Regions from separate parts of the Bacillus sp. C-3-6 genome, predicted to be linked through region 2. Evidence: a T-box and tRNA genes for the amino acid it is inferred to sense, from the RefSeq annotation. Region 2 holds a T-box; the other holds one or more tRNA genes.
The links. The T-box of region 2 lies ahead of thrS (threonine--tRNA ligase). A T-box ahead of a tRNA ligase gene usually reads a tRNA of that ligase, here a tRNA-Thr.
Positions count from the first base shown of each region.

Region 1: it has a tRNA-Thr gene. The T-box ahead of thrS (threonine--tRNA ligase) is inferred to sense a tRNA for this amino acid. The anticodon was not compared.

Region 1 covers NZ_CM137247.1:4,633,120-4,636,295, forward strand. The annotation lists gene ACW0JX_RS23815 (MFS transporter) at 1-691, shown strand, start outside; tRNA gene ACW0JX_RS23820 (tRNA-Glu) at 838-909, opposite strand; tRNA gene ACW0JX_RS23825 (tRNA-Ser) at 916-1,006, opposite strand; tRNA gene ACW0JX_RS23830 (tRNA-Asn) at 1,014-1,088, opposite strand; tRNA gene ACW0JX_RS23835 (tRNA-Ile) at 1,096-1,172, opposite strand; tRNA gene ACW0JX_RS23840 (tRNA-Gly) at 1,183-1,253, opposite strand; tRNA gene ACW0JX_RS23845 (tRNA-Lys) at 1,267-1,342, opposite strand; tRNA gene ACW0JX_RS23850 (tRNA-Thr) at 1,353-1,428, opposite strand; tRNA gene ACW0JX_RS23855 (tRNA-Phe) at 1,443-1,518, opposite strand; tRNA gene ACW0JX_RS23860 (tRNA-Asp) at 1,528-1,603, opposite strand; tRNA gene ACW0JX_RS23865 (tRNA-Met) at 1,607-1,683, opposite strand; tRNA gene ACW0JX_RS23870 (tRNA-Ser) at 1,712-1,804, opposite strand; tRNA gene ACW0JX_RS23875 (tRNA-Ile) at 1,822-1,898, opposite strand; tRNA gene ACW0JX_RS23880 (tRNA-Met) at 1,903-1,979, opposite strand; tRNA gene ACW0JX_RS23885 (tRNA-Ala) at 2,000-2,072, opposite strand; tRNA gene ACW0JX_RS23890 (tRNA-Pro) at 2,088-2,161, opposite strand; tRNA gene ACW0JX_RS23895 (tRNA-Arg) at 2,172-2,245, opposite strand; tRNA gene ACW0JX_RS23900 (tRNA-Leu) at 2,249-2,337, opposite strand; tRNA gene ACW0JX_RS23905 (tRNA-Gly) at 2,354-2,428, opposite strand; tRNA gene ACW0JX_RS23910 (tRNA-Leu) at 2,458-2,538, opposite strand; tRNA gene ACW0JX_RS23915 (tRNA-His) at 2,561-2,636, opposite strand; tRNA gene ACW0JX_RS23920 (tRNA-Thr) at 2,647-2,722, opposite strand; tRNA gene ACW0JX_RS23925 (tRNA-Val) at 2,727-2,802, opposite strand; rRNA gene rrf (5S ribosomal RNA) at 2,807-2,922, opposite strand; rRNA gene ACW0JX_RS23935 (23S ribosomal RNA) at 3,024-3,176, opposite strand, start outside.
Region 2 covers NZ_CM137247.1:4,330,437-4,346,306, reverse strand. The annotation lists gene mutM (DNA-formamidopyrimidine glycosylase) at 1-38, shown strand, start outside; gene ytaF (sporulation membrane protein YtaF) at 111-743, shown strand; gene coaE (dephospho-CoA kinase) at 795-1,397, shown strand; gene ACW0JX_RS22300 (glyceraldehyde-3-phosphate dehydrogenase) at 1,507-2,535, shown strand; gene speD (adenosylmethionine decarboxylase) at 2,926-3,309, shown strand; gene nrdR (transcriptional regulator NrdR) at 3,593-4,054, shown strand; gene ACW0JX_RS22285 (replication initiation and membrane attachment family protein) at 4,207-5,616, shown strand; gene dnaI (primosomal protein DnaI) at 5,650-6,588, shown strand; gene ACW0JX_RS22275 (DUF4177 domain-containing protein) at 6,620-6,817, opposite strand; gene ytxC (putative sporulation protein YtxC) at 7,053-7,934, shown strand; T-box leader at 7,966-8,194, shown strand; gene thrS (threonine--tRNA ligase) at 8,242-10,179, shown strand; ribosomal protein L20 leader region at 10,390-10,510, shown strand; gene infC (translation initiation factor IF-3) at 10,573-11,076, shown strand; gene rpmI (50S ribosomal protein L35) at 11,098-11,298, shown strand; gene rplT (50S ribosomal protein L20) at 11,336-11,692, shown strand; gene ACW0JX_RS22245 (dUTP diphosphatase) at 12,125-12,616, shown strand; gene ACW0JX_RS22240 (M42 family metallopeptidase) at 12,687-13,772, shown strand; gene ACW0JX_RS22235 (TetR/AcrR family transcriptional regulator) at 13,813-14,430, opposite strand; gene ACW0JX_RS22230 (HlyD family secretion protein) at 14,728-15,381, shown strand; gene ACW0JX_RS22225 (DHA2 family efflux MFS transporter permease subunit) at 15,394-15,870, shown strand, end outside.

The sequences.
Region 1 (3,176 bases), 300 kb from region 2:
TTTTCTTACAATTGGGGTATGCCTATTCATCCTACAAAAAAGCACAGAACCACCTGTACACCCTGGCGACATTACAAACAAAGGAACAGTATTTAAAATTGGTTCTTTGCGAGTACTAGTATTCACACTCATTGCTATAGGTACTATCTTTGGCACAATAGATGTCGTTAGTGTAGCTTTTGCTGAACATCAAGGAAACGCAGTAGCTGCTAGCTTTGTACTTTCTGTCTATGCAATCGGTTCATGCCTGGCAGGCCTTATTTTCGGTACTCTTAAACTCAATGCTCCACCCTATAATCATTTTTTAATAGCAGTCACACTTTCCATGATAACAATGCTGCCACTATTTTTCGTAAATACTATTGCTTGGCTAATAGTTATTGTCTTCTTTGCAGGACTATCTGTCGCTCCTACTATGATTATTACTATGGGGCTTGTGGAAAGAATCGTACCTGAATCAAAAATAACAGAAGGAATGACTTGGGCAATTACAGGACTTGGAATTGGAGTCTCCCTAGGATCAGCGATAGCTGGTTTAGTTATTGATAATTTTGGAGCTCGAGCAGGATTTAGTGTGGCTATTATAGCAGGAGGCCTTGCCTTCACTATTGCACTTTTAGGATACAAAACTCTTCACTTCGCATATAATCATGCTGTTATTAAACAAGATGGACATTCAATAGAGAGTTAAAACATGTTCAAAAAATAGGATTATCTCTTCTTATGCATGAGAAAAGGTAATCCTATTTTAAACTTATTATTTATAATCTGTCATAGCTTCTTCTATATCTATACACAACAAAAAAGAGATAGCAGTTTATGCTATCTCTTTTAGTATGACCCGTACGGGATTCGAACCCGTGTTACCGCCGTGAAAGGGCGGTGTCTTAACCACTTGACCAACGGGCCAATTACTGGCAGAGAAGAAGGGATTCGAACCCTCGCACCGCGTTCGCGATCTACTCCCTTAGCAGGGGAGCCCCTTGAGCCACTTGGGTACTTCTCTATAAATATGGCTCCGCAGGTAGGACTCGAACCTACGACCGATCGGTTAACAGCCGATAGCTCTACCACTGAGCTACTGCGGAACAATTATGGTGGGCCTAAATGGACTCGAACCATCGACCTCACGCTTATCAGGCGTGCGCTCTAACCAGCTGAGCTATAGGCCCATAATTGAAAAGCGGGTGAAGAGAATCGAACTCTCGACCAGAGCTTGGAAGGCTCTTGTTTTACCACTAAACTACACCCGCATTAAATTGAAAATGGTGAGCCATGAAGGATTCGAACCTTCGACCCTCTGATTAAAAGTCAGATGCTCTACCAACTGAGCTAATGGCTCATTTTGAAAGTGGTGCCGGCTAGAGGACTTGAACCCCCAACCTACTGATTACAAGTCAGTTGCTCTACCAATTGAGCTAAGCCGGCTTGCGACTTCAAAATGGTGGCTCGGGACGGAATCGAACCGCCGACACGAGGATTTTCAGTCCTCTGCTCTACCGACTGAGCTACCGAGCCTTATTAAAATGGCGGTCCCGACCGGGGTCGAACCGGCGATCTCCTGCGTGACAGGCAGGCATGTTAACCACTACACCACGGGACCATTTGGTTGCGGGGACAGGATTTGAACCTGCGACCTTCGGGTTATGAGCCCGACGAGCTACCGTACTGCTCCACCCCGCGATGATATAATATGTAATTTAAGAAAAAATGGAGGAGGTAGAGGGATTCGAACCCCCGCGCGACTCTCGCCGCCTGTCGGTTTTCAAGACCGATCCCTTCAGCCGAACTTGGGTATACCTCCGAGATATAAACCTTTAGTGGTGGACCTTGTAGGACTCGAACCTACGACCGGACGGTTATGAGCCGTCTGCTCTAACCAGCTGAGCTAAAGGTCCTTTATGGTAGCGGCGGAGGGGATCGAACCCCCGACCTCACGGGTATGAACCGTACGCTCTAGCCAGCTGAGCTACACCGCCATAAATGATATTAAAATAAGTGGAGCCTAGCGGGATCGAACCGCTGACCTCCTGCGTGCAAGGCAGGCGCTCTCCCAGCTGAGCTAAGGCCCCATGTTTTTGGGAATATCGGGAAGACAGGATTTGAACCTGCGACCCCCTGGTCCCAAACCAGGTGCTCTACCAAGCTGAGCCACTTCCCGTTAATAAAAGCGCGCCCGAGAGGAGTCGAACCCCTAACCTCTTGATCCGTAGTCAAACGCTCTATCCAATTGAGCTACGGGCGCATATGGTGCCGAGGGCGGGGGTCGAACCCGCACGGTGGTCACCCACCGCAGGATTTTAAGTCCTGTGCGTCTGCCTGTTCCGCCACCCCGGCATGTCATATTGAAAATTGGAGCGGAAGACGGGATTCGAACCCGCGACCCCAACCTTGGCAAGGTTGTATTCTACCACTGAACTACTTCCGCAAGACATGTTTGAGATATTTTATTAAAAGTGCGGGTGAAGGGAGTCGAACCCCCACGCCAAAGGCGCTAGATCCTAAGTCTAGTGCGTCTGCCAATTCCGCCACACCCGCATATTAATATTTTAAGAAAAAATGGGGCGACTGATGGGAATCGAACCCACGAATGCCGGAGCCACAATCCGGTGCGTTAACCACTTCGCCACAACCGCCATGATTTTCTGGTGCCGACTAGAGGACTTGAACCCCCAACCTACTGATTACAAGTCAGTTGCTCTACCAATTGAGCTAAGTCGGCTAAATGGTGGAGGATGACGGGATCGAACCGCCGACCCCCTGCTTGTAAGGCAGGTGCTCTCCCAGCTGAGCTAATCCTCCATTTGCCTGGCAACGTCCTACTCTCACAGGGACAAGGTCCCAACTACCATCGGCGCTAGAGAGCTTAACTTCCGTGTTCGGTATGGGAACGGGTGTGACTTCTCTGCCATCATTACCAGACTGTATTCATTTAAGACAAGAATTATTGTAACTCATTTAACTTCTAAAGTCAACAAGTTTTTTATATTCTTTCAAAACTAGATAACATTGCTTCATATTATATGGTTAAGTCCTCGATCTATTAGTATTCGTCAGCTCCACATGTCACCATGCTTCCACCTCGAACCTATCAACCTGATCATCTTTCAGGGATCTTACTAGCTTACGCTATGGGAAATCTCATCTTGAGGGGGGCTTCATGCTTAGATGCTTTC
Region 2 (15,870 bases):
GAACGCATTACTGCCCAATTTGTCAGCCAAGAATATAGAAAAGAGATAACATCGGATAGGCATTTGTCATATACATACAGCAGAGCTATGTATAAGGGAGGAGCTTACCGATGTACCTTTATTTATCTCTTATTTTATTAGCTTTTACATTAAGCTTAGATAGCTGTAGTGTAGGGCTAACATATGGTTTAAGAAGCGTAAGAATTCCACTAAGATCAATTATAATTATCGGAATGTGTTCAGCGGCTGTTATGCTTGTTTCAATGGGAATTGGACATATGATCGCGAAAGTATTTTCACCTGTTATCGCAACGCGTATCGGTGGGCTTGTTCTTATTGGAATAGGGATTTGGGTATTGTATCAATTTTTTCGAAGTGAAAAAAAAGAAGAACCGAAGCAAGAGGAGAAGGTCTGGAAATTAGAGATTGCCTCGCTAGGGCTAGTGATTCAAATTTTACGGAAACCGACTGTAGCAGATTTTGATAAATCAGGCACCATTTCTGCAGGAGAGGCATTGCTTCTTGGTATCGCTCTTTCTGTAGACTCATTTGGTGCCGGAATTGGTGCATCTTTATTAGGGTATGCACCCGCTATGATGGCGATATTAGTTGCAATTATGAGTTCTTTGTTTTTATTTATTGGAATGAAACTTGGAACGGTTTTATCGAATATGAAGTGGTTACAAAAATTTACATTCCTGCCTGGGGTATTACTGATTATAATTGGAATTTGGAAAATGTAAGTATGGGCGTGGAACATTGGTTTCGCGCCTTTTATTATGAGGAGGATTATTATGACAGTAGTAATTGGATTAACGGGAGGCATTGCAAGCGGAAAAAGTACGGTATCAGAAATGTTTCGTGAGCTAAGTATACCAGTTATTGATGCAGATGTTATTGCAAGAGAAGTTGTAGAACAAGGAAAACCAGCATATAACAAAATAGTAGAAGTGTTTGGAGCGGAAGTGTTACAACAAGATGGGGAACTAGATCGTCCAAGATTGGGAAGCATCGTTTTCTATAATGAAGAAAAACGATTGCAGTTAAATAAAATTGTGCATCCTGCAGTGCGTGAGGAAATGAATAGGAAAAAGGAAATGTACATAAAAGAAGGTATGCAAGCGGTTGTGTTAGATATTCCTCTCTTATTTGAAAGCAAATTAACAAGTCTCGTTGACCGCATTTTAGTTGTAGCGGTTAAGCCGCATACGCAATTAGAACGTTTAATGAAACGAAATAACTTTTCAGAAGAAGAAGCAACAGCTCGTATTCAATCTCAAATGCCGTTAGAAGAAAAAGTGAAAAATGCAGATGAAGTGATAAATAATGATGGCACAATTATGGGAACGAAAACACAATTGCAGGTAATTTTAAAGAAGTGGAACATTATTGACTAAAAAATTGTGAAATTAATGAAAATGCTTAGTGACATATCTCCTTTTTGTGTTATACTATTATTGGGATTGGAGATAAATAGTATAACGCATTCAAGGGGGATAACATATTATGACTCGTGTGGCAATTAATGGATTTGGACGTATTGGGAGAATGGTATTTCGTCAAGCAATAAAAGAAAGCGCATTCGAAATTGTAGCAATCAATGCAAGCTATCCATCTGAAACGTTAGCACACTTAATTAAATATGATACAGTTCATGGCAAGTTTGACGGAACAGTAGAAGCATTTGAAGATCACTTATTAGTTGATGGAAAAATGATTCGCCTTTTAAACAACCGCGATCCAAAGGAATTGCCTTGGACAGATTTAGGTGTTGAAGTTGTAATTGAAGCAACTGGTAAATTTAATTCAAAAGAAAAAGCAATTCTTCACGTTGAAGCTGGAGCGAAAAAAGTAATTTTAACAGCGCCTGGTAAAAATGAAGATGTAACAATTGTAGTTGGTGTGAACGAAGACCAATTAGATATTACAAAACATACTGTTATTTCAAATGCATCTTGTACAACAAACTGTTTAGCGCCTGTTGTGAAGGTGTTAGATGAGCAGTTTGGAATTGAAAACGGTTTAATGACGACAGTTCACGCTTATACAAATGACCAAAAAAATATTGATAACCCACATAAAGATTTAAGAAGAGCACGTGCTTGCGGACAATCAATCATTCCGACAACGACAGGTGCTGCGAAAGCGCTAGCAAAAGTTCTTCCGCACTTAAACGGAAAACTTCATGGTATGGCACTTCGTGTACCAACACCAAACGTGTCTCTTGTTGACTTAGTAGTAGATGTAAAACGCGATGTGACAGTTGAAGCTATTAATGATGCATTCAAAACTGTTGCAAACGGTGCGTTAAAAGGTATTGTAGAATTCAGCGAAGAGCCTTTAGTATCTATCGACTTTAATACAAATACACATTCAGCTATTATCGATGGTTTATCTACAATGGTAATGGGTGATCGTAAAGTGAAAGTACTTGCTTGGTATGATAACGAGTGGGGCTACTCTCGTCGTGTTGTAGATCTTGTAACGTTAGTTGTTGAAGAGTTAGCGAAACAAGAAAATGTACAACACATTTAAGTGAATAAGGGAGGAGAGGGCAAGGCAATATTTGCCCTCTTTTTTTATTTTTTTCTGAAAAGGAAAAAAATTATATAAGTATATTTTAAAAAGTGGACATACCACGAAACGTTGTGATTACTGAATTTGTGAATCGTTTATTTTTTTTAGGGAAAAGTAAAGAGGAAAATATGACAGAAAATCGAAAAAACTGTTGTTGCAAAATGAAAATAAACAAAGTATACTAACACTCGTAAACTTAAGAGCTGAGGTACGTAGTCACTACTTAAAGGGTTAGGACCTCTCTGGACTAACTTTCCCCCGTGGTAGTGGAGCAAGCCAAATTGCAAATTAGTTTTCAATTCGAACAGTTAGAATAAATTTACAAGGGGGAACTGTAGAATGGATACTATGGATACGATGGGTCGTCACGTGATCGCTGAACTTTGGGATTGCGATTTCGACAAGCTTAATGACATGCCGTATATTGAACAATTATTTGTGGATGCAGCACTAAGAGCTGGTGCTGAAGTGCGTGAGGTTGCTTTCCATAAATTTGCACCACAAGGTGTAAGTGGAGTAGTAATTATCTCAGAATCACATTTAACAATTCATAGCTTTCCGGAGCACGGTTACGCAAGTATTGATGTTTATACTTGTGGGGATCGTATTGATCCAAATGTTGCTGCAGAATATATTGCAGAAGGTTTAAACGCGAAAACGCGTGAGAGCATCGAGCTTCCTCGAGGCACTGGTAGCTTCGAAATTAAGCAGAGAGAAACAAAAGCTCTTTAAAAAAGAACATAATTGATTTAAAATGTAAAGAGGTGTATAATGCACCTCTTTTTTAGTTTATAAAAAAGGAAAAATATAACGTACTCGTTAGTTGAATACATTGGACTCTTGCAAATGAGGTAGTGCCCTATATACCATCTTATTTTTAAGTATGAGATGATAAAGTGATGCGCTGAAACTTAAAGTGGTAAGAGAGTTAGAATGAGTTATATAATATTGTATATATATTTTAGGTGAATTGAGTAGAGAAAAATAAAGAGTATAGTGTAAAGGAGTGAATGAATTGCGTTGTCCATCCTGTTCTCATAATGGTACAAGAGTGTTAGATTCGCGTCCGGTAGACGAGGGGCGCTCTATTCGAAGAAGAAGAGAGTGTGAAAGTTGTTTAAGTCGCTTTACGACCTTTGAAAGGGTAGAAGAGTCACCTCTTATCGTTGTTAAAAAAGAAGGCACACGAGAAGAGTTTAATAAAGAAAAGATTTTACGCGGTTTAATTAAAGCGTGTGAAAAAAGACCAGTATCTTTAAGACAATTAGAAGAAGTAACACAAAGCGTGGAACGTGAACTGCGTAATTTAGGTATATCAGAAGTGAAAAGTGATATGATTGGTGAAATTGTTATGGAAGAACTTCGCGATATTGATGATGTTGCTTATGTACGTTTTGCTTCTGTATATCGTCAATTTAAAGATTTAAATGTATTTATTGAAGAATTAAAAGATATACTGCAAAAAGAAAGAGAGTAGAAGTTGTATTTTATTCTCTTTACATACCGTAAGTAATAGGATAAGAGAGCTAGAAGCGAAAGCTAATAGCTCTTTTTCACTAAGAATTTATATAATGAAGATAGAAGGAATGAAGTAGAGGATAGATTGGATGAGAGAAAGGAAAAGCAAGAATGGAAAAACAGTCATGGATGGAGCTATTGCCGATTGATCGTTATAAAGTAAGTGCGAAAGGGCTACTGCATAATTACGACCGAAAAGTATTAACGATGTTGTATCAGCCGTTAATAGGTAGTAGAGCTTTTAGCTTATACATGACACTATGGGGGGAGCTAGAGCAAGATCGTGTATTTGGAAAAGAGAATACACATCATTCCCTTATGGTGACTATGCAAATGCAACTTCCTGAAATATATGAGGAACGAGTAAAGTTAGAGGCAATTGGGCTTTTGAAGGTATATATTAAGAAAGAAAAAGATATTCGAATGTTCATATATGAGTTGCAACCACCTTTATCTCCGAAGCAGTTTTTTGATGATATTGTTTTAAGTATCTTTTTATACAATCGATTGAGTCGGACAAAATATAATCAAGTAAAGCAATATTTCTTAGAAGAAGAATTTGATTTTGCTTCTTATGAAAATGTTACGCGCTCTTTCAATGATGTGTTTGGTTCGTTTAATCCAGGACAGCTTGAGCATGCGCAAGAAGACCTTCGTATTCCAAAAACGACAACTATGCCAAGTAACGAGAAGGGAGACGCTCCGAAAGTTTGGAATGATTTCTTTGATTTCTCTTTATTTGTAGATGGATTGTCCGCTCTTGTTCCTAAAAAGGCGATTACAGATCAAGTAAGAGACTGCGTTATAACACTTGCTTACGTGTATGGTGTAGATGTGTTATCGATGCAAAATATCGTTCTTGGTGCGGTGACAGAGATGCAAACAATTGATATGGAAAGGCTTAGAAAAGGAGCGCGCGATTGGTATCAATTTGAAAATGGTCAAGCATTACCGGTACTAAGTGAAAGAGTACAGCCTCATGCTGCACGTACGATGAAAGAGAAAGAGCCTTCATCACAAGAGGAGATGTTAATAAAGCAGCTAGAGGAAATCTCGCCAAAACAACTATTGAAAGAGATTTCTGGTGGTGCAGAGGCAACGAAAGCGGACTTGCAAATCGTTGAAGATGTCATGATTAATCAAAAATTGACACCAGGAGTTGTGAATGTACTTATTTATTACGTTATGCTACGCTCAGATATGAAACTTGCGAAAACGTATGTCGAGAAGATTGCTGGGCATTGGGCACGTAAAAAGGTCGGTACAGTAGCGGACGCGATGGCGTTAGCGAAAGAAGAGAACCGTCAATATCAAGAGTGGGCTGAGACGAAGAAAAAAGGCCGTACGGCGAAGAAAACGGTACGAAAAGAAATGGTGCCAGATTGGCTTAAGGAAGAAGAGCCGAAAGAACAAGAGAAAGAAACGGCGAAGAAAGATGTAAGTGTAGAAAAAGATGCAAGTACGCTAGAAGATGAACGAAAACGATTAGAAGAAGTGTTAAAAAAATATAAGCGTGATTAATAGAAGAGAATGAACGCTCTTTGAGGTGAGAAAATGGAGCATATTCAAAATTCATTTACAAAATTAATGGAAAATGAAAACTTTAAAAATAGATATGAAGTATTAAAGGCAGAAGTAATGGCGCACCCGCGTGTAAAAGAATTTATAGACGAACATAAAGGTGAAGTAACGACTTCTATGATTGAGCGCAGTCTTGTGAAGTTATATGAATATATTGGACAAAGTGTAGGTTGCGTGGATTGTCCGGATTTAGGTGCATGTAAAAATATGCTGCAAGGATACGAGCCAAAGCTTGTTATTCAAGGGAAGATGATTGATATTCAATACGATCGTTGCGTTAGAAAAGTAGCATATGACGAGAGAAAGAAATATGAAAAACTCGTTCAAAGTGTATATATGCCAACGGATATTTTACAGGCAACTATGGAAAACTTAGACCCTTCTGACTTAAATGCACGTATCGATGCAATTGGCGCAGCGAATGAATTTTTAAGTACATATGAACCAGGTAAAAAAGCACAAGGTTTATATTTGTACGGTAAATTTGGTGTAGGAAAAACGTACCTTTTAGGAGCAATTGCGAACGAGCTTGCTCGAAAGAAAATAAGTTCGATGCTCGTATACTTCCCGGAATTTTTACGTGAAATTAAAAGTTCGATTCAAGATAATTCGATTGGCGAAAAGATTGATGCGGTTAAACGCGTGCAAGTTTTAATGTTAGATGATATCGGGGCAGAAGCGATGTCGAGCTTTGTGCGTGACGATGTGCTTGGTGCAATCTTGCAATTCCGTATGTTAGAAAACTTACCGACGTTCTTTACGTCTAATTTTGATTTTAAACAATTGGAACATCATTTAACGTATACACAACGTGGTGAGGCTGAAGAAATGAAGGCAGCACGTATTATGGAACGAATTAAATATTTAGCGAAACCAATTCCAATTGGTGGGAAAAACCGTCGTCATAAGTAAAAGAGCAAGCTGAGAAGCTTGCTCTTTTGTATTATAGTGATATTTTCTTTTCAAATATGAGATCGAAATATTCAGGTTGTCCAGAACTGCCAATCGTAGGGGCAACAATCTGTACGAACCTCCAGTCATCTCTAGCATGTTCTTGAATAATTTCTTGGTAGTCTTCAGCTAGTTTTGAGCGAGTGAGCCCCCAATGAAATTCGACTTTTACGAATTTATATTCAAACATTCAGATACCTCCCTTTAGTAATAAGTAAAGTATACAATAAAAAAATTCATAGTAGCTTGTATCATTTTTTTCTCCCTCCCTTAATATATATAAAATTAGCAAGCCATATTGAGTGGATTTTCTAACGATAGGAAATGTAATTCTACTAAGAGTGAACTTCCACGGGACGGACTCTTATAGGATTTGTAACGTATAGATACAGTCCTTTAGAGCAGGGATAAAAGGGGGGACAAAAGTGATTGAAATTTGCTTCGAAGAAAAAAATGATGCTATGCACGTATATAGACAATTGCTGAAAAGAGCGGAAGTATTATATAAGGAAACGAGTGTGTATTTACAGGAACAAAAAGTGGTGATTCACATACCAGTACGTGAATCAAATTATATTGAAAAGATCTTATTGCCGGTAATGGTGTATTTTATTGTGAATGTGAAACAAAATGAGTGGATTTATACGATCTTAAAAGAAAAGTTTTTTTATGAAGAACAAGAAGAGTGTCATCAAATATTGCACATGGCACATGAGATTTTAAAGGGAAGAAGAAAAGGTGTAGCTCAGGATTTAACGCGTAACGCATTTGAGTCATATATTAAGTCTTCTTTAAATAATTGGCTTTGTGATCCGCTCTCATTCTCGTTTTCATCATATATCCGTTTTCGTCTTCGTACATATAGGGAAATGGTGGCTAAACTTGCGGAAGTGGCAATTGATGAATATAAGATGGAGCAAGAATACCAAATGTTCATTGAGACGCTTCGGCAACAAGTAAGTAGCCGTAAATCACGCTTGTCCTGCGTGCATCTTATTTTTGATGAAAGCTTTATCTTTTATGATGATAAAGGAAGACGTTTAAAACAGGAGAAGTTGGTCCAATATATAGATGAGGAATTATTAAAGCAAAATGATGTATATATTGATACGAAAGTAATTGCGCCGCTTCTTTCTATTTCGCCCAAAAAGATTTATTTATATACGAAAGAACAAGACCATAATATGATTATTACTTTGCGAAATGTGTTTCAAGAACGGGTCCAATTACATGGATTACATGATTTTGAGCGCAATGTGAAAAATTTAAAAAATAAAGGTAACGCCCTTGATTTTCTAAGTTTTTGAGCATATAATTACCTACATAAATGAAATATATCGAAATGTCATGATGAGGACATGAGTAGTTTTCTACGATTTTCAGAGAGGGAAGCCTTAGGGTGTGAGCTTCCTAGTACGGGATTATTACTTACCACCTCTAAACTTTAGCAGTGAACGGTTTTTCTAGTAATTGCTAACGGACAACACCGTTATGTTGAACTTGAGCAATTAACAATTATGTTAATTGGAACAAGGGTGGAACCACGAATTCAACACTCGTCCCTTTTTACGGGATGAGTGTTTTTTATTTTGAGAAAAAGAGGAGTGACCAGTGATGGCAGATGTAGTTAAAATTACTTTCCCTGATGGAGCTGTGAAGGAGTTTCCAAAAGGCGTAACAACTGAAGAAATCGCAGCTTCTATTAGCCCAGGCTTAAAGAAAAAAGCTGTAGCTGGAAAATTAAACGATGAGATGATCGATCTTGTTACACCAATCGAAGAAGATGGTGCAGTTTCTATTATTACATTAGATTCTGAAGATGGCTTATATATTTTACGCCATTCAACAGCCCACCTTTTAGCACAAGCGTTAAAACGTTTATATAAAGATGTTAAGCTTGAGCTTGGCATTGGTCCAGTAATTGAAAATGGCTTCTATTACGATATCGATATGGAAGAAGCAATTACAGTTGAAGACTTCAAGAAAATCGAAAAAGAAATGCAAAAAATCGTGAACGAAAACTTAGAAATCGTTCGTCATGAAGTACCACGTGCAGAAGCACTTCGTCGCTTTGAAGAAATTGGTGATGAGTTAAAATTAGATTTAATTAACGATCTTCCAGAGGATGCAGTTATTTCAATCTATGAGCAAGGCGAATTCTTCGACCTTTGCCGTGGTGTTCACCTTCCATCTACAGGGAAAATTAAAGTGTTTAAATTATTAAGCGTTGCAGGTGCTTACTGGCGCGGCGATAGCAATAATAAAATGTTACAACGTATTTACGGTACTGCATTCGTTAAGAAAGCAGAATTAGATGAGCACTTACGTATGCTTGAAGAAGCGAAAGAGCGCGATCACCGTAAATTAGGTAAAGAATTAAAACTATTTACTAATAGCCAAAAAGTAGGACAAGGTTTACCACTTTGGTTACCAAAGGGTGCAACAATTCGTCGTATTATCGAGCGTTACATCGTTGATAAAGAAGCAAGCTTAGGCTATGATCACGTATACACTCCAGTATTAGGAAGTAGAGAGTTATATGAAACTTCTGGTCACTGGAATCACTACCGTGATGGCATGTTCCCATCAATGGAAATGGATAATGAAGAATTAGTTCTTCGTCCAATGAACTGTCCTCACCATATGATGGTTTATAAAAATGATATTCACAGCTACCGTGAATTACCAATCCGTATTGCGGAACTTGGAACAATGCACCGTTATGAAATGTCAGGTGCGTTATCTGGATTACAACGTGTACGCGGAATGACTTTAAACGATGCGCACATTTTCGTTCGTCCAGATCAAATTAAAGAAGAGTTAAAACGTGTTGTAAACTTAACTCTAGAAGTGTACAAAGATTTCGGTTTAGAGAACTACTCATTCCGTCTATCTTATCGTGATCCAGCAGATACTAAAAAGTATTATGCGGATGATGAGATGTGGGAAAAAGCACAAGGTATGTTAAAAGAAGCTATGGATGAAATGGGTCTTGATTACTATGAAGCTGAAGGTGAAGCGGCATTCTACGGTCCAAAACTTGATGTTCAAGTTCGTACTGCTCTTGGAAAAGACGAAACACTTTCAACTGTACAATTAGACTTCTTACTTCCAGAACGCTTTGAATTAACTTATGTTGGCGAAGACGGTAAGCAACATCGTCCAGTTGTAATTCACCGTGGTGTTGTATCAACTATGGAACGCTTCGTAGCCTTCTTAATTGAAGAATACAAAGGTGCATTCCCAACTTGGTTAGCTCCAGTTCAAGTACAAGTAATTCCAGTTTCTCCGCAAGTACATTTAGACTATGCGAAGAAAGTACAAGACGAATTGCGTCGTGCTGGTATCCGTGTTGAATTAGACACTCGTGAAGAGAAGATCGGTTACAAAATCCGTGAAGCACAAATGCAAAAAATTCCGTACATGCTTGTAGTAGGTGATAATGAAGTAACTGAAAACGGCGTAAACGTACGTAAATATGGTGAACAAAAATCAGAAACAATCGCATTAGATGCTTTTGTTGACATGATTAAAGTAGAAGGAAAACGATAAGAAAAAGCCGCGGTATACCGCGGCTTTTCTTTGTAATATAAAAGAGAAAAACTAGAAAAAATAACCATGTAACACTTATCATAAAAAAGTATTGCAAGTATGTTAGTTGTTTGTTACAATATTTCTTGTTGTTAGTAAAACACATCGCGTCTTCTTGACAGACGTCATGTCCTATGATAAACTCATCAAGGATAATAGAATATTGTTTTGTGGAACAAGTAGAAGCACCCGCTTCTCACCTGATGGACGCATTCGCAGTTAGCAGGTAAATGTATTTCTTACTTAAGATTTTACAAGTGTGGGTGTCGTATGCCCGCACTTTTTTTGTCGGGTTCTATGACTACAAAATATGTTCTGAGAAAACCTTGGAGGTGGCTTACTATTAGCAAGGATATGATGATTAACGAGCAAATTCGTGCACGTGAAGTACGTTTAGTTGGCGCAAATGGCGATCAACTTGGAATCAAGTCTCGTAATGACGCTTTAGACTTAGCTGCAAATCTTAATCTTGATTTAGTATTAGTTGCTCCAAATGCGAAACCGCCAGTATGCCGCATTATGGACTACGGTAAATTCCGCTTTGAGCAACAGAAGAAAGAAAAAGAGCAGCGCAAAAATCAAAAAGTAATTAGCATGAAAGAAGTTCGTTTAAGTCCAACAATTGATGAACACGACTTTAACACAAAACTTCGTAATGCTATCAAGTTTTTAGAGAAAGGCGACAAGGTTAAAGCGTCAATTCGCTTTAAAGGACGTGCCATTACTCATAAAGAAATCGGTCAACGTGTTTTAGATCGCTTCTCAGAAGCTTGTGCTGAAGTTAGTACAGTTGAATCTAAGCCTAAAATGGAAGGACGCAGTATGTTCTTAGTTTTAGCACCGAAAAACGATAAGTAATAGATAGAGGAGGAAATACCTATGCCTAAACAAAAAACTCATCGCGGCGCTGCAAAGCGTTTCAAAAAGACTGGATCAGGTAAACTGAAACGTTCTCACGCTTACACAAGCCATTTATTCGCTAACAAATCTACAAAAGCTAAACGTAAACTACGTAAAGCTGGTGTAGTAAGCGCTGGTGACTTCAAACGCATTCGTCAAATGCTTGACAACTTAAAATAAGTTCGGCTGATATATAGAACAATTAGGAGGTAATATTATGCCAAGAGTAAAAGGTGGTACAGTTACTCGTCAACGTCGTAAAAAAGTAATTAAATTAGCAAAAGGTTACTACGGTTCAAAAAATACATTATTCAAGGTTGCTAACCAACAGGTTATGAAATCTCTAATGTATGCATTCCGTGACCGCCGTCAAAAGAAACGTGACTTCCGTAAATTATGGATTACACGTATCAACGCAGCAGCTCGTATGAATGGTCTTTCTTACAGCCGCTTAATGCACGGTCTTAAAAATGCTGGCATCGAAGTTAACCGCAAGATGCTTGCTGACTTAGCTGTTCATGACGAAAAAGCTTTCGCTGAATTAGCAACAGTTGCAAAAAACAACATTAACTAATTAATTAGTTGAAACCTTAGAAGAATTTTCTTCTAAGGTTTTTTGTTTGTGTTCAGAGAGAAGTTTGAAGTTCTAAAGATTAACGGATGTGTTGTTATCGATATGACAAAATCAACGTAAAAACTATAGCGATATAGAAGAATATACATATGAAGTCAGGAGAATCCTCCTGGCTTTTTTTAATTATGCACGTTTGGAAAGAAGAGTATCTTTCCTAGCCGAAACGACACTGCTATAATGGAAAGATGATATGGAACTTTCATCAGATGAACAATTTAAGAGTGATGACTGAAACGTATTTGCAAATTAAGGACAAGCTATTTTATAAAGAGGTAGATAGCTGACTTATTCATAAGAACTGAAACATAATAATGAACTTTGAGATGAAACAACATTGTTGCGTAAAATGCGATGTTGGAGGAGGACAATAGAATGGACTTACTACAACTATTTAAATTACAAAAAGAATTAGATGACCGTATTGCAAAAGAACATGACTTACAACCGAAAAAATTGTTAAAAGAAAAAATGTTAGCTCTTCTTGTAGAAATTGGTGAACTTGCAAATGAAACACGTTGTTTTAAATATTGGAGCAACAAACCAGCTTCGGAACGTGAAGTAATATTAGAAGAATACGTAGATGGTTTGCATTTTATTTTATCAATCGGAATTGATTTAGGTATTGATAAAAACTTCTTATTCTATAAATGTGCACAAACGAATAAAACACAAGTGGAAATTTTCTTAGACACATATGCGAAAGTAATTCGTTTTACAGATCAACCATCTATTACAAACTATATTGAATTATTTACGAGCTATCTTCGACTTGGACAAGCACTTGAATTTGAGCAAGAAGAGATTGAAAAAGCATATTTAGATAAAAATGAGGTAAATCATCAGCGTCAAACACAAGGATACTAATTTAATTTTTGAATATTTCAATTTAATTATTGTATAATGAATTGACTGAAGAAAAAGGAGGGTGTTGGCAATGACAAAATTAGACGCGACATTGACAATGCTAAAAGAATTAACGGATGCACGTGGTATTGCTGGTAACGAACGTGAACCACGTGAAGTAATGAAGAAATATATCGAGCCGTTTGCGGACGAACTTTCTACTGATAATTTAGGGAGTTTAGTTGCGAAAAAAGTAGGGGAAGAAAACGGTCCGAAAATTATGGTTGCAGGTCATTTAGATGAAGTTGGATTTATGATTACACAAATCGATGACAAAGGTTTCCTTCGCTTCCAAACGGTTGGTGGCTGGTGGTCACAAGTTATGCTTGCACAGCGCGTGACGATTGTAACGCGTAAAGGAGATGTAACAGGTGTAATTGGTTCAAAACCACCGCACATTTTACCTCCAGAAGCTCGTAAAAAGCCAGTTGAAATTAAAGACATGTTCATCGATATCGGTGCTTCTAGCCAAGAAGAAGCGATGGAGTGGGGCGTACGACCAGGAGATCAAGTTGTACCGTACTTTGAATTCCAAGTGATGAAGAATGAAAAAATGTTACTTGCAAAAGCGTGGGATAACCGAATCGGTTGTGCAATTGCAATTGACGTATTAAAACAACTAAAAGATGAAAAGCATCCAAACGTTGTATACGGCGTTGGAACTGTACAAGAAGAAGTTGGTCTTCGTGGTGCAAAAACATCTGCGAATTATATTAAACCAGATATCGCGTTCGCAGTAGATGTTGGTATCGCTGGAGATACACCGGGTGTAACGTCAAAAGAAGCGCAAAGTAAAATGGGCGATGGACCACAAATCATTTTATATGATGCTTCTGTTATTGGACATACAGGTTTACGTGATTTCGTAGTTGATGTTGCTGATGAATTACAAATCCCGTATCAATATGATTCAGTAGCGGGCGGAGGAACGGATGCGGGTGCGATTCACATTGCTGTAAATGGTATTCCTTCTATGGCAATTACAATTGCAACGCGCTATATCCATTCTCATGCGGCAATGTTACATCGTGATGATTATGAAAATGCAGTGAAGTTAATTGTAGAAGTTATTAAACGTCTTGATAAAGAGGCTGTACATAACATTACATTTAATTAATAGAAAAAGCGAAGGAGATTCTCCTTCGCTTTTTTATGTTTTAAAAAGGCCGTTCTAATCCCGCTGCAGTATGAGCGCCTAAAATAATTAAACGAGTTAATTGCATCGCCATAAAATGCGGGGTATATATCATTCCTCTTTTAAGCCATGACATAATCATCCCTAGATGGGCACCAGTAACATAACTAATGAGAATATCGCGTGGAACCATTAGTTTTTCATCGTTAGGTTGTGAAATAGAGAGGCTTAATGTTAAATGCGTTTGAATTGCTTTCATCATCTTATACGTATAGTTTCCGGCAGCTTTATCACCAAGCATGACGTTATAGAAGTTAGTGTTTTCTGCAATATGTTCGAACAAGGCCAAAAAACTTGGATGTGGCGAATCAAATGTTAGTTGGAAATCTTCTTTATTTCTATTTCTCGGTTTAATTACTTCAGTTAGCTTTTCTAACATTTCTTCAATGCTTTTGTCTAGTAAGTCATATTTATCGTGGTAATGGCTATAAAATGTAGCGCGGTTTACAGGAGCGCGTTCTGCAATATGTTGAACAGTAACATTTTCAAAACCTTTTTCGCCTACTAAAGCGACAAAAGCATCCTGTATGAGTTGTCTCGTCCGTTTTACACGTGGATCATTTGTATTTTTAATAGACATTTTTATTTCCCCTCGTTTAATTTTCTGTACTTAAACAACATATTGGTATTATATTGTTGTTTAAACGACATTTCATACGTAAATTGTCGGTTGTAGATTCAAAATAATTATTTATAATTATAAACGATAGTCCTTCAGAAATCAGCACCGCTCGCAGGTAGATAAATTTCGATTTACGCTGCAGATGGTGTGATTTTTTTGTTAAAAGGTTAATATAATTAACAATTAAACAATCTAAACAATAAGGACATAAATAGTTTAGAAAAAAATTATATGCGATATAAGGAGAGGAATGCAATGAATCAGTTTCGAAGAATGGTAATTATCAACATTATCACATTAATTGTACTAGTTGGCGGCGGTATTGGCGGTTATTACTATTACAATCAAACGGAAAATTACTTAAAAACAGACAATGCAAAGATTGATGGAAAGGTAATTCCGGTTGCTTCACCAGTAGCAGGTAAACTAACTGACTGGAAAGCTGAAGTAGGAAAAAATTATAATGAGAACGATAAATTAGGTACTGTTACTGTAGCGGCAGCTAATGGAGAACAAACAGTAGATGTAACAATTCCACAAAATGCAACAGTTGTACAATCAAACGCAACAACAAATGCTTTCGTTGGAGCAGGTAGCCCGATTGCTTATGCATTTGATATGAACAATTTATGGGTAACAGCAAACATTGAAGAAACAGATGTTGATGATGTTCAAAAAGGTCAAGATGTAGATGTGTATGTAGATGCATACCCAGATACAACGTTAACAGGAAAAGTAGAACAAGTTGGCTTAACAACAGCGAATACATTCTCTATGTTGCCATCAAGCAACGCAACAGCGAACTATACGAAAGTAACACAAGTAGTACCAGTTAAAATTTCTTTAGATCATAGCAAATCAGTAAATATTGTTCCTGGCATGAATGTGACAGTTCGTATTCATAAGTAAGGGGGAGATGAGATGTCCTCAATTGTAATTGCAGGATATGCACTATTTTGTATAATCGTCTTCTTCCTTGTAAATCGTCTTTTACGAAAGAAAAAAACGAAAATGGGAGAAGAACAAGTCCCAGCCGTAAGTAAAATAGAAGTAAGTAAAGTTGAAACAGAAGAGAAAGAAATTGAACGAAAGCAAGAATCGGAAATTTCTAATGTAGTTGAGTTAGAAACAGGAAAGCAAGAAGAAGTAAAACAAGAAAAAGAAGTGCCGAAAAAACAAATGTCTATGCCTGTAGAGAATGTGAACGTAAAAGCAGTTGTAGCTGTATTAATTCTCGGCATGTTCGTTTCTATTTTAAACCAAACAATCATTAACGTTGCATTACCTCCGTTAATGAATGAATTTAATGTATCAACTTCAACAGCACAATGGTTAATTACAGGCTTCATGCTTGTAAATGGTATTTTAGTACCGATTAGTGCCTTTTTAGTTTCACGA